Linked DNA regions of Casimicrobium huifangae. The protein of the gene in region 1 binds, or shares a complex with, the protein of each later gene. Links are inferred from orthologs where the notes say so. Each region holds a gene or a part of one and is shown on either strand. Other genes may lie near its edges.

What was found.
Region 2: the proteins of tldD (region 1) and pmbA are in contact, whole or in part, in a solved structure (PDB 5NJ9), measured with the Escherichia coli proteins. The link is inferred for Casimicrobium huifangae from one-to-one orthologs.

The regions. Positions count from the first base shown.
Region 1 is NZ_CP041352.1:2,040,333-2,055,856, forward strand. The notes cover bases 7,876-10,756. They hold tldD (metalloprotease TldD), read left to right. Parts: upstream 7,876-8,538; coding sequence 8,539-9,975; downstream 9,976-10,756. Other genes in these bases: FKL89_RS09370 (DUF7948 domain-containing protein), read right to left, coding at 7,876-8,236; FKL89_RS09380 (hypothetical protein), read left to right, coding at 10,020-10,756. Also shown: FKL89_RS09345 (ABC transporter substrate-binding protein), read left to right, coding at 1-420; FKL89_RS09350 (branched-chain amino acid ABC transporter permease), read left to right, coding at 548-1,576; FKL89_RS09355 (branched-chain amino acid ABC transporter ATP-binding protein/permease), read left to right, coding at 1,578-3,329; FKL89_RS09360 (ABC transporter ATP-binding protein), read left to right, coding at 3,332-4,060; FKL89_RS09365 (dienelactone hydrolase family protein), read left to right, coding at 4,365-5,279; more of FKL89_RS09370, read right to left, coding at 5,381-7,875; more of FKL89_RS09380, read left to right, coding at 10,757-11,165; FKL89_RS09385 (hypothetical protein), read left to right, coding at 11,285-11,989; FKL89_RS09390 (BLUF domain-containing protein), read right to left, coding at 12,017-12,433; folE (GTP cyclohydrolase I), read right to left, coding at 12,436-13,113; FKL89_RS09400 (solute carrier family 23 protein), read left to right, coding at 13,409-14,677. UniProt on the Escherichia coli protein: Metalloprotease involved in CcdA degradation. Suppresses the inhibitory activity of the carbon storage regulator (CsrA).
Region 2 is NZ_CP041352.1:3,030,969-3,046,588, reverse strand. Bases 12,641-15,617 are described here. They hold pmbA (metalloprotease PmbA), read left to right. Parts: upstream 12,641-13,450; coding sequence 13,451-14,785; downstream 14,786-15,617. Other genes in these bases: FKL89_RS13655 (TRAP transporter large permease), read left to right, coding at 15,572-15,617; FKL89_RS13660 (TRAP transporter small permease subunit), read left to right, coding at 14,952-15,557; yjgA (ribosome biogenesis factor YjgA), read right to left, coding at 12,710-13,222; mog (molybdopterin adenylyltransferase), read right to left, coding at 12,641-12,685. Also shown: FKL89_RS13725 (AAA family ATPase), read right to left, coding at 1-413; nicotinamide riboside transporter PnuC, read right to left, coding at 410-1,027; FKL89_RS13715 (TonB-dependent siderophore receptor), read right to left, coding at 1,051-3,240; FKL89_RS13710 (high affinity choline transporter 1), read left to right, coding at 3,573-5,033; FKL89_RS13705 (SDR family oxidoreductase), read right to left, coding at 5,058-5,831; FKL89_RS13700 (FAD-binding oxidoreductase), read right to left, coding at 5,828-7,156; ubiquinone biosynthesis regulatory protein kinase UbiB, read right to left, coding at 7,176-8,723; FKL89_RS13690 (sensor domain-containing diguanylate cyclase), read left to right, coding at 8,790-10,253; FKL89_RS13685 (COX15/CtaA family protein), read left to right, coding at 10,307-11,521; FKL89_RS13680 (YXWGXW repeat-containing protein), read left to right, coding at 11,606-11,950; more of mog, read right to left, coding at 12,086-12,640; more of FKL89_RS13655, read left to right, coding at 15,618-15,620.

The DNA.
Region 1 (15,524 bases):
GGCGTCGGCAACTCGGACTTCCTGCGCGTCGTCGGCAAGGACGGCAACGGCGCCTTCCTGCCTGCCGGCCCGATGCTCGCTTATGAGCAACTGCCGGACAGCAACCCGATCAAGAAAGTCGCCAAGGACTACATCACGCAGTACGAAGCCAAGTTCGGTCCGCGCACGACCTTCGGCGGCCACGCCTGGGACTCGTACCTCGTGCTCGACAAGGCGGTTCCGGTCGCGCTCAAGTCTGGCGCCAAGCCTGGCACCAAGGAGTTCCGCGCCGCACTGCGCAATGCGCTGGAGAACACCAAGGAAGTGGTCGGCGTGCACGGCGTGTTCAACATGTCCGCGACCGAACACAACGGCCTCGATAACCGTGGCCGCACGATGTTCATGATCAAGGACGGCAAGTGGGCGCTGGCGACGAAGTAACGTCGGTCTAGCGTCACTGAGGATGGGGCGATCCGGGATACCGGTTCGCCCTTTTTTTGAGGTTCGCCGACCGTCGCGGGCCTTGTCAGAATATCCGTCCCCGTTGCCGACTGCCGAAAGCTGACCGATGGACTTTTCAATTGCTGCGCTGCTTGCCCAGGATGGCCTGACCAATGGCGCCATTTACTGCCTGCTGGCGCTCGCACTGGTGCTGGTATTCGCGGTGACGCGGGTGATCTTTGTGCCGCAGGGTGAGTTCGTCGCCTTCACGGTGCTGACACTGGCGGCGTTCGAGCAGAACAAGCTGCCCGGCACCGTCTGGCTGCTGCTGGCGCTGGGCGTGACGGCCGCCGTGGCGGAGGTGTTGACCTACCGCAGCGATGTGCGGCGCATGCTGCGCGCGATGGCTGGCTCGGCGCTGCCCAGCATGGTCGCTGCAGCGCTGGTGTGGGGCGTGCATGCCATGCAGGCGGGTTTTCTGCTGCAGGTGCTGGCAACGGTGCTGGCAGTCACCGCGATGGGGCCAGCCGTGTATCGGCTGGCGTTCCAGCCGGTGGCGACGGCGCCGGTGCTGACGCTCCTGATCGTTTCGGTCGCGGTTCACTTCGTGCTGACCGGGCTCGGCCTGCTGTTCTTTGGCGCAGAAGGCGCCCGCACCTCAGCGTTCACCAACGAGACATTCAGCATCGGTGGCATCAACATCTCCGGCCAGAGCCTGCTGGTCTACGCTTTTACCGCCGTGCTGGTGGTGGCGATGGGGCTGTTCTTCAAATACACGCTGTTCGGCAAGGCGCTTCGCGCCACGGCCGCGAACCGCACTGGCGCCCGCCTGGTCGGCGTCAGCCCCAACTTCGCCGGCAGCCTGAGCATCACGCTGGCGGCGGCAATCGGCGCCATGTCCGGCCTGCTGATTGGCCCGATCACCACGGTTTACTACGACTCTGGCTTTCTGGTCGGCCTGAAAGGCTTCGTCGGCGCCATCGTGGGCGGATTGGCGAGTTACCCAATCGCCGCTGCTGGCGCGATCTTTGTCGGCCTCATCGAGTCATTTTCATCGTTCTGGGCCAGCGCCTACAAGGAGGTGATCGTCTTCACGCTGATCCTGCCGATCCTGTTGTGGCGCTCGCTGACCACCCATCACCACGAGGAGGAGTGAGATGAAACCTCGTGTTCTGGTTGCCGCTGCCGTGGCCGTCATCGCTGCGGCGCCGTTGCTGGCGCCGGCCTTCTACGTCACGCTGCTCAACTACATCGGGCTGTACAGCCTGGTAGCACTCGGACTGGTGCTGCTCACTGGCGTCGCCGGGCAAATCAGCTTCGGGCAGGCCGCCTTCGTCGGGCTCGGCGCCTACACCACGGCGGTGCTCACGACCCAATACGGCATGTCGCCATGGATCACGCTGTTCATTGCCATCGCCATCACGCTGGTGATTGGCTACGTGCTGGGCATTATCACGCTGTCGATGGGCGGGCACTACTTGCCCCTGGCCACCATCGCGTGGGGCATTTCGCTCTACTTTCTGATGGGCACCATTGAGAGCTTTGGTGGCTTCACCGGTCTCACCGGCGTGCCCCCGGTATCGATCTTCGGCTACACGCTGGAGAAGGAAGACCACTTCTACTATTTCATATGGCTGGTGGTGCTGGGGGCGCTCTGGTGCGCCGCCAATCTGCTGGATTCGCGGCCCGGCCGCGCGATTCGTGCGCTGAAGCAGGGCAGCACGATGGTGGAGGCGTTCGGTGTGCACCCGGGGCGGATGAAGACGGCCGTGTTTGTCATCGCCGCCGTGCTGGCCTGTTTGTCTGGCTGGCTGTATGCCCACCTGCAGCGCTTTGTGAACCCGACGCCGTTTGGCATCAATCAGGGCATCGAGTACCTGTTCATGGCCGTGGTTGGCGGTGCCGTCAGTGTGTGGGGCGCGGTGCTTGGTGCCACGCTGGTCACGCTGCTCAAGACCTGGCTGCAGGACTTGCTGCCGAAGCTGCTGGGTGAGGCGGGTCAGTTCGAGATCATCGTGTTCGGCGTGTTGCTGGTGCTGTTGCTGCAATACGCCCGCGAAGGCCTGCTGCCGTATCTGCAGCGCTTTGTGCCTTCGCCGAAGCGGCCCTTGCCGGCGGCAGCGGACCACCTGCAGCATCGCAATATGCCGGCTGCCGGCACCCCGGTGCTAGAAGTGGACACCGCACGCAAGACCTTCGGCGGGCTGGTTGCCGTCAACGATGTGTCGTTCGACGTCAAAGCCTGTGAAGTGGTCGGGCTGATCGGCCCGAACGGCGCCGGCAAGAGCACCTGCTTCAACCTGATTTCCGGCGCGCTCGAGGCTACCTCCGGGTCAATCAAATTCATGGGCCACGAGTTGATTGGCGAAACCGCAAGCTCAATCGCGAAGCTGGGCTTGGGCCGCACCTTCCAGCATGTGAAGCTGGTGCAGACCATGACGGTGGTCGAGAACGTGGCGCTGGGCGCCTACCTGCGCGGCAGCAAGGGGGTCATCCCCTCCGCACTGCGCCTGAACAAGGCGGAAGAAGAGGCCGCCTTCGCCGAAGCCGTGCGCCAGTTGCAGCGCGTAGGCCTCGCCGAGCACGCACACGACGCCGCCGGCAGCCTGCCGCTGGGCAAACAGCGCGTGGTGGAGATTGCCCGCGCACTGGCGGCAGACCCGATCCTGCTGCTGCTCGACGAGCCGGCCGCGGGCCTGCGCTATGCCGAAAAGCAGCAGCTCGCCGCGCTGATCAAGACGCTGAAAGGCGAGGGCATGACCGTGTTGCTGGTGGAGCATGACATGGACTTCGTCATGGGTCTGGTCGACCGTCTGGTGGTACTCAATTTCGGGCAGAAATTGGCGCAGGGCCTGCCGGAGGCCGTGCAGGCCGACCCTGCCGTGCGTGAAGCCTATCTCGGAGCCTGATGATGAGCGAAGCACTACTCGAAGTTGCCGACATCCACGTTGCCTATGGCCAGGTGGAGGCCGTGCGCGGTGTGTCGCTCAAGGTGCCGAAGGGCCAGATTGCGACGGTCATCGGCCCCAACGGCGCCGGCAAGACCACACTGCTGGGCGCCATCATGGGCCTGTTGCCGGCGAAGGGCGAAGTGCGATTCGCCGGCGAGCGCATCGACGGCCGTGACACCGAGGCGCTGGTGCGCCGCGGCATCTCGCTGGTGCCGGAAAAGCGCGAGCTGTTCGCCGACATGACCGTGCAGGAAAACCTTGAGCTGGGCGGCTTTTCACGGCGCCGGGCGGGTGAATCGCGAGCCGCGCTGGCGAACACCATGGAAGAGGTGTTTGCGCTGTTCCCGCGGCTCAAGGAGCGCCTGCCGCAACTGGCGGGCACCATGTCCGGCGGCGAGCGGCAGATGCTCGCGGTTGGCCGCGCGCTGATGGGCAAGCCGAAGCTGCTGCTGCTCGACGAGCCAAGTCTCGGGCTGGCGCCGCTGATCACCCGCGACATCCTCGCCACCATCTCGCGGCTGCGCGAGACCGGGCTCTCGGTGCTGCTGGTCGAGCAAAACGCCCGCGCCGCGCTGCAGACGGCCGACTATGGCTACGTGCTCGAAACCGGCGACCTGAGCCTCGAAGGCAAGGCGGAAGACCTGCTGCATGACGAGCGGGTGATCGCTACTTATCTGGGCAAGCGGTAGGGCTCCCCTTGGCAGGCACGTGGGCAACGAGTTGCCCACCCTACGCGGCTAGCCCACACTGCTGGTTGAGCCCTAACCGTGTCGCCAGCTTGAGTGCCACTCATCAGCTTTTCGATGAAAGCCTTATCGGACAGGGGCTCGGACGGTGAATCGCACGTTACTCGACTAGGCCTCATTCCGCCGCCTGAGCCCATAGCCAATGCGGGTTAGCGATAAAAGTCGTTAGCCACGGCGATTGTTTCCCCGCTACCGCAGTAGCGGTTGACGCGCTACAGTGAACGCTTCAATCAAGCGGAGTAGCGCCATGAGCCAGCAGCAACAGTCCCAGCCGGTGACCCAGATCGAGATTGACCAGCGCGTCTACGATCTCTACGACGAGTATTGCCACGGCAAGATTGACCGTCGCGAATACCTCAAACGCGCCTCGGCGCTCGCTGCGCTGGGCATCCCCGCGCTGGCGATGGCGACCTCGCTGCTGCCGCAATACGCCAAGGCGCAGACCATCTCGTTCACCGATCCGCGTATCAAGGCAAGCTACGTGACCTACCCGTCACCCGGCGGCAACGGCGACGGCAAGGACATGCGCGGCTACCTCGTGCAGCCCACCGGCAACGGCCCGTTCCCCGCGGTGCTCATCATCCACGAAAATCGTGGCCTGAACCCCTACATCGAGGACGTCGCGCGCCGCGCCGCCGCCGCCGGCTACCTGGCGCTGGCGCCGGATGGGCTGGCACCGCTCGGCGGCTATCCCGGCAATGACGACGATGGCCGCACGCTGCAGGCCAAGCTCGATCAGGCCAAGCTGCGCACCGACATGCTCAACGGCGCCAAATGGCTCAAGGCGCACAAGCTCTCCACCGGCAAGCTCGGCGTCACCGGCTTCTGCTGGGGCGGCGGCACCAGCAACTTCCTCGCCACCGCGATGGGCAGCGACCTGCAGGCATCAGCGCCGTACTACGGCGCCGCAGCGGCGACGGCCGACGTAGGCAAGATCAAGGCCGCCATGCTGATCCACTTTGCCGCCAAGGACGACGGCATCAACGGCATGTGGCCGGCGTACGAAGCGGCGCTAAAGGCAGCCGGCACCCGTTACGAGGCGCACATCTATCCCGACACACAGCACGGCTTCCACAACAACTCGACGCCGCGCTACAACGAGGCCGCCGCCAAATTGTCGTGGGATCGCACCATCGAGCACTTCAAGAAGCATCTGGCCTGACCCAGGCGGCGCCCACCGGTGATCGATGGCGCCGCCGCTATCGCCGTGCGCGCTGACCGGGTGGCGCAGCGCACGCTCGGTCAAACCACAACGCAGCGAAGCTACTGAAACGCCGACGGCGAGTAAGGGAAGTTCGTCCCGCAGAATTGGTTGAGCCGTTTACGCACCGGGTTCCACGCCGGTATGCCGGTGCCCGCGATGATGGCGTCTGCGCCAAAGCCCAGCATCGCGCGCACGAGGATCAGCCCTTCCAGTGGGGCCGAGAGCGTGTTGTCGCCACTCATATCGAGATTGCAGGCGATGTTGGCGTTGCCCGTGGAGCTGCGGAATGGGTAGGCGGTGCCGCTGATGATGAGTGTCGTTTCGGCGGTGCCGCCGGGGTTGGCACTGGTGTGGCGTACGGCGATGTAGTCGCCCGACAGAAAATCCCACGATCCGGAGAACCAGCCGGTGGAAAAACACGGTGATGCGCAGCCCACGTTGGGCGTCACGCATACGCCGGGCTGTGTAGCGATGCAAAACTCGCTGCCGACCGCGCCGGTCACGTAGGCCGTTTGCTGATTGTTCGGCGGCGTGGGCGTGATCGTCAGTCGAACTTCGTTGGACGTGCGCACACTGTTCGGTGGCACGTTGCTTTGATGAATGAAATTGAACGGATTCGGAATACGGTTCACGGCTGTCAGATCGGTGGAAAGGCGGCTCACGAAACCGTCACCGCCGCCGCCAAAGGTCCCTTGCTGCGCGTTAACGGTCGGGAAACCTCCGAAATTATTAAATCCCGCCAGATACACGCTGCCGCCATCGGGCGCCACGGCGAACGCGATCGGGGAGTCATACCCCGTCCCGCCCAGATAGGTGCCTGCGCGGCGCGCGGTCAGCGCGGCGTTCAGACGCACGATGAAGGCGTCGTAGCTCCCGCCGCCGTAGGTGCTCTGATAGCCGTCGGCGACCAGCGCGGCAGGCAGGCCACCGTCGGTATCGCCCAGCACGAAGATTTCTCCAGTCTGTGGATGAATGCCGACCCGGCACGAGGAAGAACAGTCGTTTCCCGTGTCACCGAGATACGTGGATTGCAGAATGGCCGTGAGATCGGGGCTCAAGCGGCTGACAAAACCATCGTTTAAACCACCGCCAAAGGTCGACTGTGCACCGCCCGCGCGTTGCGGCAGATCGCTCGAGAACGTGCTTCCGGCGACGATAACCTCTCCGCTGACGGGGTGCACGGCAACGCTATGCGCGCTGTCGCCGCCGGAACCGCCCAGATAGGTCGCACGCATCAGGGCCGAAAGGTCCTGTTTGAGTCGCGCGACGAAAGCGTCCTGAGAGCCGCCGATCACTGCCTGCGCGGCGCCCGCGAGCATGGCGGCGGGCAGTCCGCCGCCGGTCAATCCCGCGACAAAGATATCCCCCGAGCGCGGATCGATCGCCAATGCATTGCCGATTTCGGTGTTGGTGCCCCCGATAAAGGTGTAGCGCGTAGTCGTTGTGGCCGGCCCAGACAGATCGGCAGGCAGGCGTGCAGCGAAGGCGTCAAAAAGGCCGCCAAACGAAGTTTGCGATCCCACTAGCGTGCCCGGCAGCACAGCGGAACTGGTTGAACCGACGACATGAACGAAACCCGTGTGAGGATGCACAGCGATGGCGTTAATTTCCTCGCCCAGCCCGGCACCGCCAAAAAACGTTGCTTTCGTCAACGTGCGCAAATCTGCACTCAGCTGCGCGACAAAGCCGTCTTGAGCATTCGCGTCGCCAGCGCCCGCGTGAGTGGGCTGAAGCGCGTTGGTCGTGCTGCCTGCCGGGAACGTCGACGTGCCCGCGACTTGTCCCGCTACATACACCGCACCACTGCCCGGATGAAACGCGATGGCGTTACAGCGAACGTCACCGTTGCCGAGATAGGTGGACTGCAACAACTGTTGCAGGTCAGCGCTGTAGCGACTGACGACGCAGGACGTGCCTGTAGCGCTCGTCTGCGCGCCGCTCGCCGTCTGCGGGAAGCCTGGCGAATTGGTAATCCCGGCGACATACACCTGGCCCGAATGCGGATGCACCGCGATGGCATTGACTTGATCGTAGCCGGTGCCGCCGAGATAGGTCGAAGCGAGGAGCGGATCGATCACGAGTGGGCGGCTGGCGTCATATTCACCCAGCGTGAAGCCGTAGCGCTGCTGCGAAGCATCAAGCGCGTAGGCGACGGGCACCGGTGTGCGCTCGCCCGACGCTGTTTCCTGAAACGCAATTGGCGCGGTGAAGGCGACCGGGCCGTTGCCGGTGTGGGCGATGAGTTCGCCTTTGTCGTTGATTTCGAGCTTTTGTGCGCCATCGAGTTTGATGCGGATTTGCTTCGGGTCGTGCTGCGCCGCGACGGTGAAGATTTTTTCGACGTTCGCACCCGCGTTGTTGCGCGTCGCGCGCAGTTGCACGTTGACGCCGGGGTAGATGTCGCCGAGGTTGACGCGCTGATAGCCAGAGGTGCTGTGCGCGGACGCCTTCGCATGCGTGTGGGTGAAGTCGCTGGTGCGGGTAGCGCCGGGTTGATCGCCGACCGGCGCCGTGATGATCCGTTTGCCAGTGGCCGAGACGAAGGATTCGCTGAGAGCCCAGCCGCCGGTGGCAGTTTTGCGGGCCGGGGGCAAGCTGTAGACGAGCTGACCGTCGGTGGTCACAAACAGCGTACCGGCAAAGGTCGGAGCGGCAAACGCGGCGCGCGCGTCCCACTGGCCGGCGTTGGCTACGAAAGGCACCGCCGAAAGGGATGCTTTGGACAGCATGCCCGCTTGATCGGGAGCCAGCACGGCCTGCGCCGGGTGGCTGAGCAGCATCAGAGACGTCGCCAATGTGAGTCCGGCGAGGCTGGCGGAGCGCATCTGGCGGCGCAGGCTGGGGTGATACTGTGGGCCGCGAAAAAACGACTGGCCAAATGGACGCCCGCCCGCGGTGGCGCTGCTGTGCTGCATTGATTTCCCCTCAGAAGCGGCTGCTGCGCCTGTTTGTTGTTCGCACCGTATTCGATAGACACGCCCCGGCATAGCGAAATGCACCAATTGCACCCTGTCAGCTTTATGCGGGAATGACCATTGCATAAGGGCTTGAGGCGCTAAAGCGGTGAAAGTCGACCCGCCATCAAAAGTGCGCTAAAGCCCACAGCCACTGTGCATTCTTGACGAAAGTTAATCGTTGTAGTGGTCGGCTGCCGACAGCGAATGGGCCGGCAACGCCTGTGCTACCCTCACCGCGTTTTTCCTCCGACGACTGTTTGATGTCTGCCTCTCTCGCTACCGCGCAATCGCTGCTGCTCGCCCCCGCCAACCTCTCGCTCGACCAGCTCTCCGCCACGCTTGGCGGCTTGAGCAAACGCGGCGTGGAGTTCGCCGATCTTTACTTTGAGCATCACAAGTCCGAGTCCTGGTCGCTGGAAGAGGGCATCGTCAAAAGCGGCAGTTTTTCGATTGAATCCGGGGTGGGCGTGCGCGCGATCACCGGCGAGCAGACGGCGTTCGCCTACTCTGGCGACATCGGTCTGGCGTCCATCACCGAAGCCGCCAATACGGTTGCGGCGATCGGCCGCGCCGGGCAGAGCGCTTCGGTCGCAGTGAATGGCAAGACGGTGCATCCGGCGCTCTACACGGCTGCCGATCCGCTGGCCTCAATCAGCGACGACGCCAAGATCGCCCTGCTGCGCGAAGCCGAGCGCATCGCCCGCGCCCGTGACCCGCGCGTAACGCAGGTGATGGTGAACCTGGCCTGCGAGCATGTGGTGATGCTGGTGATGCGTACGGATGGTGTGATCGCTGCCGATGTGCGGCCGTTGTGCCGCCTCAACGTGTCCGCCATAGTCGAAAGCAATGGAAAGCGTGAGCAGGGCCGTTCTGGTGGAGGCGGTCGTTACGGCTTCGAGCACTTCGATAGCGAATTCATCACCAAGCGCGCTCACGAAGCGGTGGACATGGCGATCCTGAACCTTGATGCCCGTCCCGCCCCAGCGGGTGTGATGCCGGTCGTCTGCGGGCCCGGCTGGCCCGGCGTGCTGCTGCACGAAGCGATTGGTCACGGTCTCGAAGGCGACTTCAACCGCAAGGGCTCCTCGGCGTTCACTGGTCGCATCGGCGAACGTGTCGCCGCGCCCGGCGTGACGGTACTGGACGACGGCACCCTCAAGGACCGTCGCGGCTCGCTCACCGTGGACGACGAAGGCACGCCGACGCACGCCACGGTGCTGATCGAGGACGGCATCCTCAAGGGGTACATGCAGGACACCATGAATGCCCGCCTGATGGGCGTCGCGCCCACCGGCAATGGCCGCCGCGAGAGCTACGCGCACCTGCCAATGCCGCGCATGACCAACACCTACATGCTGGGCGGCCAGCATGATCCGCAGGAAATCATCGCCAGCGTCGAAAACGGCATCTACGCCGTCAACTTCGGCGGCGGGCAGGTGGACATCACCAGCGGCAAGTTCGTCTTCACCATGGACGAAGCCTGGAAGATCGAAAACGGCAAGCTGATGTACCCGATCAAGGGCGCCACGCTGATCGGCAACGGCCCCGATGCCCTCACCCGCGTTACCATGATCGGCAACGACATGGCGCTCGACGAAGGCATCGGCGTCTGTGGCAAGGAAGGCCAGAGCGTGCCGGTCGGGATCGGGCAGCCGACGCTGCGTATTGAAGGCCTGACGGTGGGCGGCACGGCGTAGCCGCCCCACCGCCAATTTCGTCGCGAACGGTACAGTACCGGGAAATGAGCGACGCCAACCAAACCCCGCGCTTTCGCCGCACGAAGCGTGTCGCAGTGGTACTGGCTGGGTTGCTGATTCTCGTTGTCGCACTGCTTGTATTGCGCTGGCAGCTCGCGACCCAGCGCATTGATCAGGTTGCAACAAAGGCCGCAACATTGGCTGCTACCCGGAAGGTGGCCGTTTCGGGTGACGATGCACGCCGCGCTGGCGCGCCCGCCCGCCTTGGTGGCGCCAGTGAGGCAGCGGGCGTTGCTGCTATGCATATGTCGAGCGTCGACGCTTATCGCGAGCGAAGTGCTGATGACCGCGCTGCATTGCCTCACATCCGCGGTGCAATGGACGGTGCTGCATTGGCGCGGCTGCAGACGCTGGCGGATGCGGGCAACGCCCGAGCAGCCTGCATCCTGAGTGCTCAGGCAACCAAATGCAACTTCCTGCCTGGCGTCGTTCGCGACAGCATTACCCAGCTGTCTGCCGGCGTGGCCTTGCATCACGAGCGCGGCAGTATTCCATCGCCCGAAATGTTGCGCGCACTGGAGCACTCTCGCACCAGTGCATCCGCCCTTGCCCGCGAGTGTGCGGGGGCGCCGGCGATGCCGCCGGACGCCGCGTGGCGGTATCTGCTGCAATCGGCGTTGCTGGGCTATGAGCCGGCGATGCTGCTATTTTCGCAATGGCCGCCGGTTGACTTTGGTGAACCCAATACCTCTGTCGATGCGGTCATCGCCTACCTTCGCTATTCGGGTTCGCTGACCGAGGCGCTTGCGCAACGCGGCGATCTCAACGCGATCACGTCGCTGACATGGGAGTACGGCCACCACGGTCCGAACGTACTTCAGGCGCTGGGCCTGCGTGCGCTGCCGGCAGATCCGACTCGTGCGCTCATGTATGCCTACGTACGCGAGGGGGTGATGCTTCGCCGCGAGGCCGAGCGTCCCGGATCGACCGCGGCATATGGCCAGGCACATGCCGCAGTGGAGCGCGTTCTTCCCGCCGTCGACGAAGCGGGCCGGCAGTGGGCGCGGCAGATGGCGGATCAAATGCTGGCGACATTCACACCAGACGCGCTTCGCCCGTCGGCCCCCGCATCGGAACAGGCGGAAGAGCCCACGCTGTGGCAGCAACTCGAGGACATATGCAGGGAGTAAAACGCTACCGGCGTCGGCGTTGTGTGGCGATACACGACGGCGGTCGCGCGTTGATGGCATGATTGCGGCCGCAAATTCGTCTACTTGTCCAGCTCATTGCATTAATCCGGAGTTGATCCATGTCCCGCCCATTGCTCGCTGTCGTCCTCGTTGCACTGTCTGTCACCGCCTGCGGCCCCAGCCCCGAGCAGGTGGCGCGTGAGGAGGCGCTGAAAAAGCTCGATCAGGCCGCCAAGGAGATGGAGGCAGCAGGCAAACGCGCCGAGGCTGCCGCCGCCAAGGGCGATGTGGGCGCGGCTGTCGGCGAGGCGATGAAGGCGTTGGGTGGGCTGGCGGGCGCCGCCGGCGGCGGTTCGTATGAGCCGGTGGACTTCCGCAAGCTCAAGGAGGCGCTGCCGCAGGAGCTGCCAGGCTTTGAAAAGGGCGAAGGCTCGGGCGAGAAGAACAATGCTTTCGGCATTTCAGTGTCTGAGGCGAAGCAGTCGTTCCGCACCGCCGACGGCAACAAGCGCGTGCGCTTCGAGATTACCGATCCGGGCTCACTCGCCGGCCCGTTCGCGCTGGCCAACGTCTGGCTCAACGTCGAGGTGGACAAGGAGTCCGGCGACGGCTACGAGAAAACTTCCACCGTCGGTGGCCGCAAGATTCACGAAAAGTGGAGCAAGGACAGCAAGCGCGGCGAGGTGCAGATGGTCGTCGGCAACCGTTTCATGGTTGAGGTGAATGCCGAAGGCGTGGAAATGAACGACGTCAAGGCCCTGCTTGGCAAGGTTGACGTCGCCCGACTGGAAGCAATGAAGGGCGAAGGCAAGAAAGCGTCGTAGTCGCGACGCGATCCGTGCTGCGGCGGCTCAGGACACCGCCGCCGTCTGCATCAACTCTTCGATCAGGGCCACCGATACGGCGCCCGACACCGCATAGGGATCAAGCACCGCCTTCGCCGAGTGCTTCAGCAGCACCGCCATATTGAGGCGGTCAAAGCTCACCTTGCCCATGGACCAGTCGGCAAACTTGCGCGCCATGATTTCCTCGAAGTGCAACAACTGAACGTCATGATGACGCGGGTCTCTGGCGATCCGGTTGTAGGTTTCGCTGACTTCCTTGCGACCGCCCTCCAGCATTTGCAGAAAGATGAATGTGTTGGTGCAGAGCACCCCGGTAATGCCATTGGCCGGGTTGTTGCGGCGGGAGACGGCGAGGATATCTTCGAACTGGGCGGGCGTCAGCGTCGCTTTGGCGCGGCTGGCATAGACGAGACGGACGAGCATGATCAGGACTTTCGGCTATCAATCAAAGCGAGAAATTCGCGACGCAGGTTGGCGTCTTTCAGGAACGAGCCGCGCATCACGCTGTTGATCATCTTCGAGTCAACATCCTTGACGCCGCGCCACTGCATGCAGAAGTGATCGGCCTCCATCACCACGGCGAGGCCATCCGGCTGAATCTTTTCCTGCAGCAGGTTGGCGAGCTGGCTCACCGCTTCCTCCTGAATCTGCGGGCGGCTCATCACCCAATCCGCGAGGCGCGCGTACTTTGACAGGCCGATCAGGTTGGAATGCTGGTTGGGCATCACGCCGATCCACACGCGTCCCATGATCGGGCACAGGTGATGCGAGCAGGCCGAGCGGATGGTGATCGGGCCGACGATCATCAGCTCGTTCAGGTGCTCTACGTTGGGGAATTCGGTGACCGAGGGCTGCGCGGTGTAACGGCCACGAAACACTTCATTCAGGAACATCTTCGCGACGCGCTTGGCGGTGTCCTGTGTGTTGTGGTCGCTCTCGGTATCGATGACGAGGCTCCTCAACACCTCGCGCATCTTTGTTTCCACCTCGGCCTGCAACTCGGCAGCTTCGCCGTCGCGAATGAATTCACTGATGTTGTCGTTGGCGTGAAAACGCTGTCCGGCGGCCTTGATGCGGGTTCGCACCCGCTCGGAGGCTGGCATGGACGCCAAGTCGCGCTCGGCGGCGGCGCGCGCGTCGGCGTGTTTGGTCGAGGATTCAGCGGTCATCGTTGCAACATCCAGGGTGGCCGGAAGAACATTTTCGCATGGCTGATTAACCCGGTTGCGTGTATTGACTTCGCCAAGGACCTTTGTCGCAACGCCCACGCGGGGCGCCCGGCGACAGGGAAATTTGGCACGCCTATTGCGCCCCCGCCGTTCTGTCGCTACAAACGACGCTGGCCTGCACAACGGGCCGGACAACAACTTCCAATACGTCATCACGAGAGGAAATACGATGGGACTTTTCAGCTGGAAAGAGAACAACTCGGGCGGCATCGTCGCACCCGACGAGCGGCTGCCGTATGGGGCGACGGTCGCGATGGGCATTCAGCACGTCATCGCCATGTTCGGCGCCACGGTGCTGGCGCCGATCCTGATGGGCTTTGATCCGAACGTCGCCATTCTGATGAGCGGCGTTGGAACACTGATTTTCTTTCTGATCGTCGGCGGTAAAGTGCCGAGCTACCTGGGCTCCAGCTTCGCGTTCATCGGGGTGGTGATCGCGGCGACCGCGTATGCGGGCAAGGGACCGAACTCGAATCTCGCGGTTGCGCTGGGTGGCATCATCGCTTGCGGCGCCGCGATTGCGGTGATCGGCCTCATCGTACAGATGATCGGCGTCGGCTGGATCGAAAAGTTCATGCCGCCGGTCGTTACCGGTGCCGTGGTTGCGGTGATCGGCCTCAACCTCGCCGGCATCCCGATCAAGAACATGGCGCCGACGCCGTTCGATGCGTGGATGCAGGCGGTGACGTTTGTCTGTGTGGGCCTGGTGGCGGTGTACACGAAGGGGTTGATGCAGCGGCTGCTGATCCTCGTCGGGCTCATTCTCGCGAGCATCGTGTACGCCATCCTCACCAACGGCATGGGGCTCGGCAAAGCGATCGACCTCTCCGGCGTGGCCAACGCCGCGTGGTTCGGTGCACCGAACTTCGTGTCCCCCACGTTTGACGCCAACGCGATGCTGCTGATCGTGCCGGTGGCCATCATTCTGATCGCCGAGAACCTCGGACACGTCAAGGCGGTGTCGGCGATGACAGGCAAGAACCTCGACCAGTACATGGGCCGTGCCTTCATCGGCGACGGCGTGGCAACGATGGTCTCCGGCGCTGCCGGCGGAACGGGGGTAACGACCTATGCCGAGAACATCGGCGTCATGGCCGCCACCAAAATCTACTCGACGCTGATCTTCGTCGTCGCTGGCCTCATCGCCATCCTGCTCGGCTTCTCGCCGAAATTCGGTGCGTTGATCCAGGCCATACCACTCGCGGTGATGGGCGGTGTCTCCATCGTCGTGTTCGGCCTCATCGCCGTCGCTGGCGCCAAGATCTGGGTCGACAACAAGGTGGACTTCAGCAACAACACCAACCTCATCGTCGCCGCGGTCACGCTGGTGCTTGGCACCGGCGACTATACGCTGAAGTTTGGCGGATTCACTCTGGGTGGAATTGGGACGGCTACGTTTGGGGCGATTCTGCTCTACGCGATTTTGCGGAAGCGGTAGCGCGCAACCGTAAACCCGTAGCCCGTATGCTCGCATCCGGGCCAACTGATACGAACTGGCCTATCTCGCCACCCAGTCAGTGCCTTCGTCGTGGCGGTTGAATGGCAGAAGGAAAGGAACCCGGATGCGAGCATCCGGGCTACGGTACTAAAGGAGTGGCTGTGGAGAACCATGAAATCGGAGTTGGGCGTCACAGGATTCGTGTCGGGGACACAGTGCACGTGCGGTTGTCTACAGGATTTGACTACGTGGCCGAGATAGCTGTGTCTGCTGCAGAGCTAGGGAAAATAACAGGCACTGTCGTCGAGCTTTACGATTGGGAGTCAAGATGTTTGGTCGAAGTCTCTGACGCCCGAGCACGATTTCGAGGACGCTGTTTGACGTTCTCTGATCGAGACGTCTTTCGGTCAAAGTACGGCGACGATTCTGCTCTCGGGTGTGAAATACCGCGTCTGGGTGGGAATGCAGAGCAGGAGTAGCGCCGTCCTCTGTATTAGTCTTCAGCCCGAACTCTGCTAAATTCACACTCTTTTTGGGGGACTTATGAAGAGGTCGGTCAAACTTGTTCCACTCTGTCTGGCTGTTTTGGCTGGTCTGCATGGCTGCTCCATGACGATTAATGCGCGTATATATGACTTGGGCGGCTCCGGCGGCGTAGCAAATGCTGAATTCAAGTGGACGGGCAGCGGTACAGGTCCTTTGACGGGGTCATTGCCGGATGGAGAATCGTTCCGGGGGGAATACACCACTGTGGCATCAGGAATCACCGGATGGGGGACGACGTTTAGCAGCGTCTACACCGTCAATCTCAGTAACGATTTGCAACGCGGTTCCGCCATAGCGACAG
Region 2 (15,620 bases), 980 kb from region 1 along the record:
CGCAGGAAACCATCGGCCACCCAGCCCAGATCGGGCATGCAGAGCAGCGTCAGCGCGTAGCGCTGGTGCAACGCTCTTGCGCGGGCGTAGAGCGAGCCATCACCAAACACATAGTCGCTGTAGATCGCCGTGGTCAGCGGCGCGGTGTCGCAGAAAACAAAGGGCAGTCCCGACGTACCCGCAGCATGCGGCGCAGCGGCTCGCGCCTTGGCCGCTGCTACCAGCTCGTGGACGTGCTGCGTCTCCAGAATCAGGGCCTGCTCATCGCGATACGGTGTACGGCCTCGTTCATCGCAGAACGCGCGCAGATACTCGGGCACCCAGGGGCAATCAAAGTGCACGGCCAGTTGCTGCGCGAGTGTCGTTTTGCCGGTGCTTTCGGCACCGAGAATGCAGATGAGTTTGGGCGTCATCGTGACACCATTTCGCTGCGCGCCAGCCGTTCTCGCCAGCCGATCCAGCCCCAGATCGCCAGGCCGAAAAAGATCACGTACAGCACCACCGTGAGCGTGAGCCCCTTGTAGGCGAATAGCGCCACGCTGGCGGCGTTGACGATCAGCCAGATCGGCCAGTTCTCGATGAACTTGCGGCCCAACAGCACGGTACCCACTACGCTGCCGGCGGTGACGAAACCGTCGGCCCAGGGCACGTCGGAGTCAGTGATCGCGCGCAGCAGCAGCGCGCAGCCGAGCCAGGCGACGGCCCAACCGGCCACCGTGATTGCGACGCCCTGCGAGTCCAGTCGCGCGATCCGGAGCGGCGCGCTCGACCCGGCGCGATGACCGCGCAGCCACTGCCACCAGCCCCACAGCGCGGCCACGGCAAAGAAGACATTGACACCGGCCTCGCCATACAGCTTGCTGGCGTAGAACAGCCATGCGTAAAGGACGCTGGCGATGATGGTCAGCGGCCAGCCCCAGTGGATCTCGAACACGTTGCAGGCGATGTTGGCCAGCGCCAGCACGAAGGCGATCACCTCCAGCCAGGTGACGGCGGTGCCGAGCAGGGTGAAGGCGGTGTCGAGCATGGCGCTGCAATGTCAACGATGGGCTAGAAGTCCACCGTCACACTCGCCCGCACGGTACGAGGCGTCGATGGGAAGAGATAGACGCCGCCCCAGTAGGTGGTCGGCGCTTCCCGCCAGTAAACGCGATTGGTCAGGTTTTCCACGTTGAGCCGCCACAGCGTGGACTTTCCGGCCAGTTTGACCTGATAGCGCACGCCTGCATCCAGTTGCCACGCGCTGGGCAGCGCCACGCTGCCGTCCGCCGTGGCAGTCTTGCCGGATTCGTACGTGGCGAGTGCGTTGAGCGCCAGGCCGGGGACGGCGGCGACCTTGTAATCGGCAAACAGCGATGCCTTGCTGCGCGGCACGTTGGTCACGCGCTGATCGACGAGTGCCGGATCAACCGCGCGGGTGTACTTCGCGTCGAGCAGCATCAGGCTCGCCTGCAGCGAAAGCGCTTCGTCGAGGCGGCCAGTCGCGGCAAGTTCGACGCCACGGTGGCGCGCTTCCTTGCCGCCAGCAACGCGGCGCGGAATCCCGCTCGTTGTCGCGACGTCGTCAGCGTAAGGCTTGTCGATACTGAACGCAGCGGCGGTTAGCAGCATGCGCGGATTCAACTGCCACTTGCCACCGATCTCGACCTGCTTGCTCTTGAGCGCCGGCAGCGCTTCGCCGTAGTTCACAAAGCGCGACGGCCGGTTCGGCACCGCCTCCAGCTCGGCGCCCTGGCCCCACGACGCATAGAGCATGGTGGCGCTGGAAGGCGACCAGGCGAGGCCGGCCCAGGGTGTGGCGACCGTCTGATCGTAGGCAACCGCGCGCGACCCATCGCTTCGCTCGCTGGCGCGATGCAGGCGGGACACACGCACGCCCGCAAACGACTGCAATTGCGCGCCCAGATCGCTCTGCAGCGACGCGTAGCCCTCTACCGCGCGCTCGCGACTGTTGGTGTTGAGTTCGGTAAGCGAAGGGTCCGCCGGCAGTGCGACCGGGGCGAAGATGTTGGTGCTGCCGACGTAGTTGTAGGCCTGCGTCGGCGGCAGATCATTGCGCACGCTGCGGCCAGACAGGCCGAAACGCGCGTCATGGCGTACGCCCAGGGCATTGAAGCGCCCGGCAACCGATGCGTCCCAGCTTGCCACCTTGCGCTTTTCGCCTTCGCTACGGAAGTCATACACATCGACATCGCCGTTGGCGCAGAGGCCGGGATACACGTAGGTTGGTGCGTTGGAGCAGCCATCCGGGAAGGCCAGGCGATCATTGATGCGCGATTGCTGCACATTCGCTGCGACACGGGCGCTCCAGTCGGCATTGAAGCGGTGCTTGAGAGCAAGTTCTGCCGTAGTGACCTTCGCCTGGAACGGCAGGGACCATGACTGGTTGTTCAGATTGAGTCGCGGATTGACGGGCGCGGGCAGGGTGTCGCCGCCGCCATCACCGTCGCGATCCAGCAGGCCGAGGCCGGGGACCGACGGCTGGCTCTTGCGGTGATATTCAAAGTCCGCACTCAGCGATGTTTGCGCTGACAGTTGGGTCGCCAGCGCGAGGCTGGCAAACTGGCGGTCGCCACCGGCGCGATCAAACTGGTTGCGCAGGCGTTCAGCTGCCACGTTCAGGCGCGCACCGATGCTGCCGAGCATCACGTTGCTATCCACATGCACCCTGGCACCGCCGCGTTCGTCGGTGGCAAGCGTCGCGGTGGTGAATGCGTCCCTGAGCGGAGCCTTGGTGACATAGTTCACCAGGCCGCCTGGCGCCGACACGCCCGACTGCAAACCGGCGACCCCTTTGAGCACTTCGATGCGTTCCTTGTTTTCCAGTGCAATGGGCGCGTAGTTCGAAATGGCGAGGCCATTGCGACAGAAGTTGCCGGCCTGATCAAGCAGAAAGCCGCGTACCGACAGGCTTTCGATGTAGCCCGTAGTGTTGTAAGCGTCGGCGAGTGAGGCATCCAGCTTGAGCAGGTTGGACAGTGATTGCGTCGCGGTGCCCGCCAGCAGATCGGCGCCGATCACGGTAACGCTTTGCGGCGTCTTGGCAAGCGGCGCGCTGAAGCCACCGACATCGGCGTTGTCGATGTCGAGCACCGGTGCCGATTTGGCCGTGATGGTGACGGTGTCCACGCGCTGCGGTGACGATGTGGTCGTCTGGCCGACTGCGTTCGTGGTGGCGAGCGCAGTGGCGACAGCCGCCGCGACGGCAGTGATGGGGGAGGGAGTGAAAGTAGTTGCCATCGAAAGTCCTGAATCGACGGCAGGGTCAAGTGCACGAATGGCCCGACCAGAAACGGTGCGGACTGATATCTGCGACGCTTCCCTGCGCAAGTATTACCTTGATCAAGTTCCAGGGTGTCATCTCAGCCCGGTGGCTTGCGCCGCCGAGCACCCCTAGCGTTGGTGGGCATGCAATCTGCATGTCCGGATGCGAATTGTAGCGGCGCGCAAACCCGTACACTTGCGCCTGTTCAAAATTCGAGCGCTGGCGGCGGTGTGCCGCATGGCGCCGGGCCGGGCGCGCTGAACGTCATCCGGCCTCTGCGGTAATTGAGGCGATTCAGGGGTAAGGCATGCTGCTTGCGTTCGTTTTTCTCTATCTGCTGGTGACGATCGGTATTGGCCTGTGGGCGGCGAAGCGGGTGAAGAACACGGCGGACTACGCCATTGCCGGTCGCCATCTGCCGCTGATCATGATCGTTACCACGACGTTCGCGACCTGGTTCGGCAGCGAGACGGTGCTGGGCATCGGCGCCAAGTTCGTGCAGGGTAATCTGGGTACCGTGGTTGAGGACCCATTCGGCGCCTCGTTCTGCCTGATTTTCGTCGGCCTGTTCTTCGCCGCGAAGCTCTACAAGCAGACGCTGCTCACCATCAGCGATTACTACCGTCAGCGCTTCGGCAAATCGGTGGAAATCCTCTGTTCGATCATCATCATGCTGAGCTATCTCGGCTGGGTCGCGGCGCAGGTCACGGCCCTCGGTCTGGTGTTCAACATCCTCTCGCATGGCGCCATCAGCTTCGAATGGGGCATGGTGATCGGGGTTGCCTCCATCCTGATCTACACGCTGTTCGGTGGCATGTGGAGCGTGGCGCTGACCGACTTCATCCAGATGATTGTGCTGGTCGTGGGGCTGTCCATCATTGCCGTCATGGCCGGCCACATGGCCGGCGGCGCCGACAAGGTGATCGACTACGCGCAGAGCAAGGACATGTTCCGCTTCTTCCCGGAGCCGAACGCGAAGGACATGATCTTTTTCTTCGCCGCAGCAATCACCATGATGCTCGGTTCGATTCCGCAGCAGGACGTGTTCCAGCGCGTGATGTCCGCCAAGGACATCAAGGCTGCCACGCGCGGCCCCGTGATCGGCGGCATCTGCTACCTGCTGTTCGCCTTCGTGCCGATGTTCCTGGTGGTGGCTGCGCTGATCATCATGCCCGAGCAGACCGCCGAGTTGCTGAAAGGCGACACGCAAAAGATCCTGCCCACGCTGGTGCTCGAACACATGCCGTTCGTGGCGCAGGTCATCTTCTTCGGCGCGCTGCTTTCCGCCATCAAGTCCTGTGCGTCGGCGACTCTGCTTGCGCCAAGTGTGACGTTCATCGAAAACGTCTACAAGCACTGGAACAAACACATGAGTGACCAGCAGACACTGAAAGCCATGCGCATCGCCGTGCTGGTGTTTTCGGTCATGGTACTTGGCTACGCGATGGCATCGCGCGGCACCAAGATTTACGACATGGTGTCCGGTGCGTATCAAGTGACGCTGGTCGGCGCCTTTGTCCCGCTGGTCTTTGGCCTCTACTGGAAGCGTGCCACCACGCAAGGCGCGATCGCATCGATCATTCTCGGCGTGCTGGTCTGGCTCGCCGTCATGCTGTTGCCGGGTTGGGGGGAGGCGTTCCCGCAGCAGCTCGCGGGCGTCCTTGCGTCACTGACCGGGATGCTGATCGGCTCGCTGGCGCCGCAGTGGATTGAAAACCATCGCGGTCACGTGCACCACTTCGTTGGGTCACCGGAAGGGCAGGCGTAGCGCGGCAAGTTCCGGGCATCGTGGTCAGAACTTCAGTCGTTTGAAAATCCGCTCGGGTACATGCTTGATGATCAGCATGATCAATGCCCAGAATCCCGGCAGATAGACCACGTCGCGCTGCCTGTCGATCGCTTTCAGGACGCCTTCGGCGATGGCTTCGGGCGTGGCCCACAGGGCGCCTTTCTTTGTGATGTGCGCGGTCATCGGCGAATCGATGAAACCCGGCTTGACGGTGACGACGTGCACGCCGCGCGTGGCCATACGCGCACGCAGGCCCGAGCAGAACGCGGTGAGCCCCGCCTTGGCGGCGCCGTAGGCGTGGTTGCTGCCGCGCCCGCGATCACCCGCGACGGAGGAAATCGCCACCACCGTGCCGCCGCCCGCGCGCTCGCATGCAAGTGCCAGCCGCTGCGCCCACTGCGCGGCGCTGACGAAATTGAGTGTGAGCTCGTAGTCAAGATATTCGGCGCTGGTTTCGGCATGCGCTGAATCGGTGAGACTGCCGTGCGCGACCAGCGCAACGGCCGGCGTTGTGGTCGCGCAGAGGCTCTCGATGAAGACAAGGTCAGCAAGATCGCCGGCATGGGTGCTGGCCGACGCTGCGCCACGCATGCGCGCATCTGCCGCCACGCGATCCAGCGCATCTTGATTGCGCCCGACCAGTGCCAGCGTTGCGCCGCGTGCTGCCCACAGCCGGATTGCCGACTGGGCAACGGCGGAGGTGGCACCGACTACTACAACTTCGCGCGCTGTTGCCGCCGTCGTTGACTTTGCTGTCGACGCAATGTTGCCGCTCATGTCTGCGGTCCTTTCTGATGAACATCTGCAGTGACGCGGCGCCAGAACGACGACGAGATCGCCGGGTCGCGCGCGGCCTCCAGCTCGCGCCAGCGCGGGAAGAAGCGCTGGAACATCGCCGCTGACATGCGCGCGTCCTTGGCCGGGTAGACGCGACCGCCGACATCGGCGACCATCGCATCAGCCCGATCCAGCGCACGGCGGTCACGTTCATCGGGCGCCGGGATATCGAGCGCAACCGTGGTGCCCGCCATCGGGAAGCTCATGATGCCGGGCGAGGGTACATCGCCGAACGTTTTGATCACGGCGAGGTAACTGGCCACGCCCGCCTCGCGCAGATGCGCGAGGATTCGCGGCACTGTCTCGCGTGCTGCCAGCGTGGGCACCACGAACTGATACTGGATGAAGCCGCGGCGGCCATAGGCGCGGTTCCACCCGTTCACGGCGTCGAGCGGGAAGAAGAACGGCCAGATCGGGATCACCGATCGCTGCGCGGTCTTGGTCGCGTGCAGCCGGTAGTACAGCGCGTTGAAGGCCCTGGCACTCCAGCGGCCGAGCACCCATTGCGGCGCATCGATTGGCACCGTGAGTCGCGCCGGTTGCGGCGCGAGCCATTCGTCGGGACCGTCGCAATGTCGGCCACGAAAGAACACGCCGCGCAGATCACGGTCCAGCGTGTCGATCCAGCCAACGGTGTATTCCCACGGCTTGCTGTCGGCGTCGAGTTCGAGATAGCCGTCAATACCGGCGCCGCTGCGTCTGCCGCCGAAGAGACGAATCTCCTGCTCGATGCCGGGGCCGGGGATTCGTTTGAGTCGAATATCAGTGTCGAGCATCAGCCCGCTTAGGCCCAAACCGGCGACAGTTGTTGCGAATCGCGGGTGGTCGGGCGAAATACGAACGGCAGTGGCGCAATCGCTACGAGCGAGTGTCAACGATTCGACAAAGCCGCCAAAGCTGCCCGCAACGTGATGATTCTTGCCATGCACATCGTTGGCAATTGCGCCGCCCACCGTTACGTAGCGCGTACCGGGCACGACGGGCAGAAACCAGCCGCGCGGCAACATCACTTGGGCGATATCGGCCAGTGTCGCGCCGCTCTCACAACTCAGCACACCGCTTACGTTGTTGAACGCTAGCAGCCGGTCACGCCGGAAGTTGTGCAGCAAGGTGCCGCCGTCATTGACGCAAAGATCGCCATAGCTGCGACCCAGGCCGCGTGGCAGGAAGTTTGAAGTCGGAAGCGGCGCGTCGCCAGCGTATGCGTGCTCATGGGAGACGCGATAGCCGCGTCCCCAAGGCTGATCGAGCGACAGCGGCGTCATTCGTCTGCCGCGCCGTGATTCATTCCAGCAGCAGCGATATCCACAGCGTGCCCAGAATGGCCAGCAGGCAGAAAGCGATGATGGCGAGCCAGACGTTGGTCCACAGTGACCGCGTGTGGATGATGACCGGTGCCGGCGGCTCGGCGCGCCGCTCCAGCGCCTGATGAATCAGTCTTGGCAACTGCGGCAGCGCCGACGACAAATAAGGTGCCTGTTCGGTCAGGCGCTTCACAATCGCCTCGGGGCCGACCTGATCGCGCATCCATTTTTCGAGGAATGGCTGCGCTGTGGCCCAGAGATCGAGGTAGGGATCAAGCTGGCGACCAAGCCCTTCCACGTTCAGCAGCGTCTTTTGCAGCAGCACCAGCTGCGGCTGAATCTCGACGTTGAAGCGGCGTGACACCTGAAACAGCCGCATCAACACTTTGCCGAACGAGATGTCGGCCAGCGGCCGGTCGAAGATCGGTTCGCAGACGCTGCGAACGGCGTTTTCCAGCTCGTCCACGCGGGTGCCCGGCGGTACCCAGCCTGATTCGATGTGCGCCGTCGCCACCCGGCGGTAGTCGCGACGGAAGAACGCAAGGAAGTTCTCCGCGAGATAGCGGCGGTCAACATCGGTCAGCGTGCCGACGATGCCGAAGTCCATACCGACATACTGGCCCAGATGCGCCGCATCGGTGCGCACGGCGATATTGCCCGGATGCATGTCGGCATGGAAGAAACCATCGCGGAACACTTGCGTGAAGAAGATTTCCACGCCATCGCGCGCGAGCTTTTTGATGTCAACACCTGCCTCGCGCAGGGTATCCACCTGGCTCACCGGCGTCGCGTGCAGGCGCTCCATCACCATCACGTTCTGCTCGCACCAGTCCCAGTGCACCTCGGGCATGTAGAGCAGCGGCGAGCCGGCGAAATTGCGGCGCAGTTGTGAGCAGTTGGCGGCTTCGCGCACCAGATCGAGTTCGTCGTGCAGATATTTGTCAAACTCGGCGACCACTTCGCGTGGCTTCAGGCGCCGGCCATCGGCACTGAACTTTTCAACCCAGCCGGCGAGCACACGCAACAGCGCCATGTCGCTCTCGATCACGGGCTTGATGTTGGGCCGCAACACCTTGATGGCGACCTCGCGTGATTCGAAGGTATCACCCTCCTTGAGCTGGATCGAGCCGAAATGCACCTGCGCCACGCTGGCGCTGGCCACGGGTTGCCAGTCGAAGCTGGCGAACACCTGCTCGACCGGGCGGCCGTAGGCGGCCTCGAGCACGCGGCGCACGTCCTCGGCCGGAAACGGTGGCACGCGGTCCTGCAGCCGCGAGAGTTCGCTGGCGATGTCGGGTGGGATCAGATCGGGCCGGGTGGACAGCACCTGCCCGAATTTGACGAAGATCGGGCCCAGTGACTCCAGCGCACGGCGCAGCCGCTCGCCGCGCGGCATGCTGTGGCTGCGCGCACCGAGCAGTTTGCCGAGGCCGCGCAGCAGGGGATTGGGAGCATCGTGCAGCACGAACTCGTCGAGCCCGTAGCGATGAAAGACGGCAACAATTTTTGCCAGACGGAAGAGACGCATGCCCTGATTCTATGGGGCCGTACTTTCCCGGTTGTCTTTCGCCATGACCACGACGACAATGGCGCGATGTTGTCGTCTGCTTCATCCACTGATCCCGCTGCTCCCGATCCGCTCTTTGATCTGGCGCCCGTGTCACTCTGGCTGGAGGACTTCAGCGGGGTCTACGAGCTGCTGCAATCGTGGCGCAGCGACGGCGTGACCGACATTCGCCGCTTCCTGACCGACGATCCGGCAGCGATCGGCAAGTATTTTTCGCGAATTCGGGTGCTCAAGGTCAATCAGCGCACCCTTGATCTCTACGGCGCAAAGGATCTCGATGCGCTGCTGGCGGCCGGCGACCGCATTTTCGACAACAGCGACCAGAACGCGGCGATCGCTGAAATCAGCCAGCTGTGGAACGGGGCTCTGTCCTATCGCACCGAGACCATCAACTACGCACTCGATGGCAGCCGCCTCGACATCCGGCTCAACGTCAACCGGCTGGCTGATGCGGCCCGCCCGTGGGATCGCATGCTGATGGCGATCGAGGACTTCACTGCCGAGAAGCGGGCGCGGCAGGCGGCCGCCAGCAACGAGGCCTATGCCCGGGGGCTGTTTGACCTGTCGCCGGTATCGCTGTGGGTGGAAGACTTCAGCGAGGTGAAATCGCTGCTCGATGATGTGCGCGAGCAGGGCATTACCGACTTCCGCACCTTTGTCGACGTGCATCCCGAGTTTGTGCAGTCCTGCATGGAGCGTATTCGCGTCGTGGATGTCAACCGCCAGACCCTCAACCTGTTTGGCGCGAGCAGCAAGGACGAGCTGCTGGCGCGGCTGCCGGAGATCTTTCGCGATGAAATGGGGCGTTCGTTCGCCGAGCAACTGCTCGACTGCTGGCATGGCAATCTGTTCCAGTCGCGCGAAACGCTTAACTACTCGCTGCGCGGCGATGCCATCAATCTGCACATGCAATGGGCGGTGCTGCCGGGCCATGAGGCAGACTGGGATCTGGTGCAGGTTGCACTGACCGACATTACGGCACGCAAGAAGGCAGAGTCCTACCTTGAATTCCTCGGCAAGCACGATGCGCTGACCAAGCTGCGCAACCGCGCTTTCTACGACGATGAAATCGCCCGGCTCAACCGCCGTGGACCGTTCCCGGTGGGTGTGCTGGCCGTCGATTTGAACGGCCTCAAGCGTGCCAACGACGAGTTTGGTCACGCCGCTGGCGATGCCCTGCTGCGTCGTGCGGGCGAAGCGCTGAAGAAAGCCCTGGGCGATACCGCGCAGGTAGCCCGGGTTGGGGGTGATGAATTTGCCTGCCTGCTGCCGCGTCACACCGCCATCGAAATGGCGACCCTGATGGAGAGCCTGAAACTCGTGGTCGAGCTGAACAACCAGTTCTACCAGGGACCGGCGCTGTCATTCTCGATTGGCACCGCCGTCTGTGAGCGCGCCGGCGAGCTTGATCGCGCCCTGCGGGCGGCGGACGATGCCATGTACGCGGCGAAGCGGGTTTACTACCAGGGTGGCGCTGACCGCCGCGGGTGAGGGGCGGAACGCGCGCGTGCCCGTGCTGTGTTGGCCGCGCCTAAAATTGCGGTTTGCCTCGCCTGCAGGCTGCACACACCGAACTGCCCATGCCTTCGTCCGAGCCAATCATCTGGCAATTCTCGCTGTCCACGGTCAACGCGATCATGTGGGTGGCGCTGCTGCTGCTGGCGCTCTGGTTTGGCTTCCGCTTGCGCTGGGGGCGACTGGTCGCACTGGTCGCGTTCCTCACCTTCGACCTGATCGTATTCGGCGGCTTTGTCCGTCTGACCGACAGCGGCCTTGGCTGCCCGGACTGGCCCGGCTGCTATGGCCAGTTGCTGCCAGCACAGGCCAGTGCGCAGATCAATCAGGCGATTGCCGAGCAGGGCGGTACGCACGGGCCGGTGAGCCACGGCAAGGCGTGGATCGAGATGCTCCATCGCTACCTGGCGTCGTTCATCGGTGCGCTGATCCTGGTGATGTTCGTGCGGGCGCTGCTCGCGCAGCGCCGCCGTTCCGGCGCAACACTGACTGATGCTGCGACACCGGTGAACTGGTACTGGCCGGCGCTGTTGCTGGTCGTGGTAATCGCGCAGGGTATGTTCGGTAAGTGGACAGTCACGCTGAAACTGATGCCCATCGTGGTGACGGCGCACCTGATGGGCGGCATGCTGCTGCTGGCGATGCTGCTCTGGTTCTGGACGCGGCAACGACAGCGCGAGGGCGACACCCGGGCGATGACGGTGGCTGTATCCGGCCGTACTCGCGTGCTGGCTTGGCTGGCGCTCGCCGTGCTGACGGTGCAGATATTTCTGGGCGGCTGGGTCAGCACCAACTACGCAGTGCTTGCCTGTGCCGATTTCCCTGGCTGCAACGGCAGCCTGACGCCGCAGGTGGATTGGGCCGAGGGATTTGCATTCGCGCGCGCGCTGGGGCGCAATCCAGATGGCAGCTTTCTGTCGATAGAGGCATTGCGTGCCATTCACTGGGCGCATCGCTGGGGAGCGCTGATCACCACCGTCGTCGTGATCGCAGCAGCGCTGGCGCTGATGCGCGCGCACGCCGCGCTCAGGCAGCAGGCAATCCTGATCAAGCTGGTGCTGCTGGCTCAGATCGGCATCGGGATCGCCACGGTGTTGCTCGACCAGCCGATCGTGCTGGCCACTGCGCACAACGCGATGGCCGCGCTGCTGCTGGCAACGCTGGTGGTGGCGACGTGTCGCGTCAGCGGTCTGCGCGAATGGCAGCCGTTCGCAATTTCGACCAATCTGCGTAAGCAAAAGTAACAGTGGTATCTGGCGTCAACCTCGCGTTGACGCCGTTCGTTGGCAGGGAGTCAACGCGGGAAATGCCCCGCACAGGAGGCCCTCATGCGCATTCGTTCAATTTCACCCCTGTCCATTCGCCCGCTCGGCTCGATACTGCTCAGCGTTGCCGCCGCCGCCGTACTCACCGGCTGCGTCGTTGCAGCGCGGGTGCCTGGCCCGATCGTCTATGTCGATACGCCGCCGCCGGCCGCCTATGTGGAGCCGATCCCGGCGACGCCCGGTGCTGGCTATGTGTGGATTGGCGGCTACTACAGCTGGGTGGGTGGCCGCTACCTGTGGAACCGTGGGCACTGGACCTTGCCGCCAGCCGGCTACCGCACATGGAACACCGGCTACTGGCATCGTGACTACCGCGGGCACTACTGGGTACCCGGTCACTGGCGCTAGCAACTTTTTGATCAGACCCCCATTGGATGTGGGCTAAATAACCGAAATCGATAAAAGTCGAGTTTTGGGTAATTGTGGCTGACAGCCCAGTTGAAATGGGGGTTTCGCGGAAAAGCTGATACCGGTGCGCGGCGTTCAATTCGACGCTGCTGGCGCCGGCCGGATCGCGTTTTTCGGACGGAACGCCTTGCAGACGGTGTCGTTGGTTTCGATGTAGGGGCCGCCGATCAGGTCGATGCAATAGGGCACCGCAGCGAAGATGCCATGCACGCTGGCCTTGCCGTCGGCATCGCGCAGCCCTTCCAGCGTCTCCCTGATGCTCTTGGGTTGGCCCGGCAGGTTGATCACCAGCGCGTTACTGCGGATCACCGCCACCTGCCGTGACAGGATCGCGGTCGGCACAAAGTGCAGGCTGATCTGCCGCATCTGCTCGCCGAAGCCCGGCATCACCTTGTGCGCAATCGCCAGCGTGGCTTCCGGCGTGACGTCGCGTCGCGCCGGTCCGGTGCCGCCGGTAGTGAGCACCAGATCGCAGTGCTCGACGTCGCAAAGCTCCACCAGCGTTGATTCGATCAGCGGCTGCTCGTCAGCGATCAGCCGCGTTGCCCAATTGACCGGATTCCTGAGTGCGGCGCCCAGCCACTCCTGTAACGCCGGAATGCCCTTGTCCTCGTAGACGCCAGTGGAGGCGCGATCGGAAATGGAGACAACCCCAATTTTTACTGCGTCAAACACGTTGCCAGCCCGCCGTTTTACTGTTCAGATTTTTGTCATCGCGCGATAGACCACGCGAAACACCTGCCGTGATGCCGCTGGCGCCTCGCCACGCGCCGCCTGCGTGCGAGCCTTGCCGATCAGGGTTGCCAGCTCCTCGCGGTCAACCTCGGGCTGCGCCGTGAGGAACTCGCTCAGCGCATCGGGTTCGGCGATCAGCCGCTCGCGCCAGCGCTCGCTGGCCTTGAACGCGGTCTTGTTGGCCCGGGTGCCGGTTTCCCAGCGATCAATCTGGGCGCGGATCGGCTCCGGGTCCACGTCGCGCATCAGCTTGCCGATGAACTGCATGTGCCGGCGCCGCGCTTCGTGCTTGCCCACGCGTTCCAGCTCGTCGAGCGCGTCGCGCAGGGCTTCGGGCAAATCGAGCTGATCGAGGTGATCACGGCTTAGCGTGGTGAGGGTTTCGCCCAGCTCCTGCAGCGCGTGCATGTTCTTCTTGAGCTGCGTCTTCGACGGTTCGTCGACGACCGGACGTGGATTCTTCGGGGGGCGGGCCATGCCACGATTTTGCCGCAAGGCCACTCGGCTATGCTTGAGAAGCGCTAAACAAGTCCCTCGCGAGCCGCGCATCGACGGACTCGGGCGGCTGGTTTCGTTGCAAAGCCTCGTCGTAGCCCCGCTACGACTGCGTTTTGCGCCTCGCCATCCATCCCGATCCGCCGCGCGCAGCTTCGCGGGGACTTATTCAGCGCTTCCCTTGTCGACCGTCTTTTGCCTGCTGCTGCCATGTCTTTTGCCCTCTCGTCCGATGCTCTCCGTGATGTCGCGCTCGCTGCGCTGGACCGTGCCCGCCGCGATGGTGCCGATCAGGCCGAAGCCGAGGTGACGCAGGGGAATGGGCTCAACGTGACGGTGCGGCTGGGCGAACTGGAAACGCTGGAGCACAACGTCGACAAAGGGCTCAGCGTGACCGTTTACGTTGACGGCCGCAAAGGCAACGCGAGCAGCGGTGACTTTTCGCCGGATGCAGTCAACGCCGCCGTCGACAAGGCGCTGACCATCGCCAAATACACCAGCCCCGATCCGTTTGCCGGCCTGGCCGATGCCGCACTGATGGCGAAAGATATTCCTGATCTTGACCTCTATCACCCGTGGGCGATCGATGCCAATTCGGCCATTGCGATTGCCAAGCGCTGTGAGGATGCCGGCTTCGCTGTCGATGAGCGCATTGACAACAGCGAAGGTGCGTCGGTCAGCGCCAGCGAATCGGAATTCGTCTATGCCAACTCGCACGGCTTTTGCAGCGGCTACAAGGGCAGCGCGCACTACATCGGCTGCGCAATGGTCGCCACCGATGGCGACAACATGGAGCGCGACGACTGGTACACCTCGCATCGCGTGCCAAATGCGCTTGAGGCTGCTGAGGCGGTCGGGCGCAAGGCGGGCGAGCGGGCTGTGGCGCGCCTCAACCCGCGCAAGCTGGCCACGCAAAGCGCACCAGTGCTGCTGACACCACAAATCGCCGGCGGCTTTATTGGTCACGCGATCAGCGCGCTGTTTGGCGGCTCGCTGTATCGCAAGACCTCGTTCCTGCTCGACAGCATGGGCAAGCCGGTGTTTGCACCGCTGGTCGATATCGTGGACGATCCGTTCATTGCGCAGGCCTACGCCAGCTCGCCGTTTGATCAGGAGGGCGTCACCTGCCAGCGGCGCAGCATCATCGAAAAGGGCGTCGTGCGGGGCTACTTTCTCTCTGCTTATTCGGCGCGCAAGCTCGGCATGCAGTCCACCGGCAATGCCGGCGGCAATCACAATCTGCTGGTGACGCCGACGATGCGGGGCGATACCGCTGTGCTGGCCAGACAAATGGGGCGCGGTCTTGTCGTCACCGAGCTGATGGGGCAGGGCGTCAATCCAGTGACTGGCGACTATTCGCGCGGGGCCGCCGGCTTCTGGGTCGAGGGCGGCGAGATCGCCTATCCGGTGTCAGAGATCACCATCGCCGGCAACCTGCTCGATCTGTATCAGCGTATCGTTGCCATCGGCGACGACATTGACCGTCGCGGCTCGAAACTGGTGGGCTCGCTGCTGATCGAGTCGATGCAGATCGCTGGTACCTGACCACGTACTGACCAAACAACGCAAACTTGCGCGGTGCAACCGCTGACCGCGCTTTTTTTGTTGTCGATCAAATCATTGTGCATGGCATCACGCGGGTAAACGCCGTATGCAAAGCGTTTGAATCCGGCAAGAATTTCTTGCAATGCAACAAACGGGGAGTTAACAAATGCAGGGCCTGCTTGCACTAAGCAAAGCCGTCGACAAGCTCAACACCGGGATCGGCTGGTTGATGATGTGGATGATCTTTGCTTCAACAGTCATCAGTTGTGTCAATGCCATCGTACGCAAGGCATTCGACATCGGCTCCAACGCTTTTCTCGAAGTGCAGTGGTATTTGTTTGCGACATCCTTCCTGCTGGCAGCGGGTTACACACTGCTGAACAACGAGCATGTACGCATCGACGTAGTCTCGGGCCGCTTTTCCAAACGCGGGCAAATCTGGATCGACATCATCGGCTTCGTGCTCTTCCTGCTGCCGGTCTGCTTCGCGGTGCTTTGGTTCTCGATGCCCTGGTTTCTGCAGGCGTTGCGCTCCGGTGAGACTTCAGCGAACGCCGGCGGGCTGATCCTGTGGCCGGTGTACGCCATGCTGCCACTGGGTTTTTCGCTGCTGCTGCTGCAGGCATTTTCCGAGCTGATCAAGCGTTTCGCCTTTCTGAAAGGCTTGATCGACGACCCGACCGCCAAGAAGGGTGAGAAGTCGGCTGAAGAAGAGCTGGCTGAAGAAATCCGTCGTCTGGCCGAGGCCAACGCGCAAGGCAGCAAGGCGTAAGGGAACCCATCATCATGCTGCAAGCAATCATCAACAATATGGCCCCGATCATGTTCGCGGGCC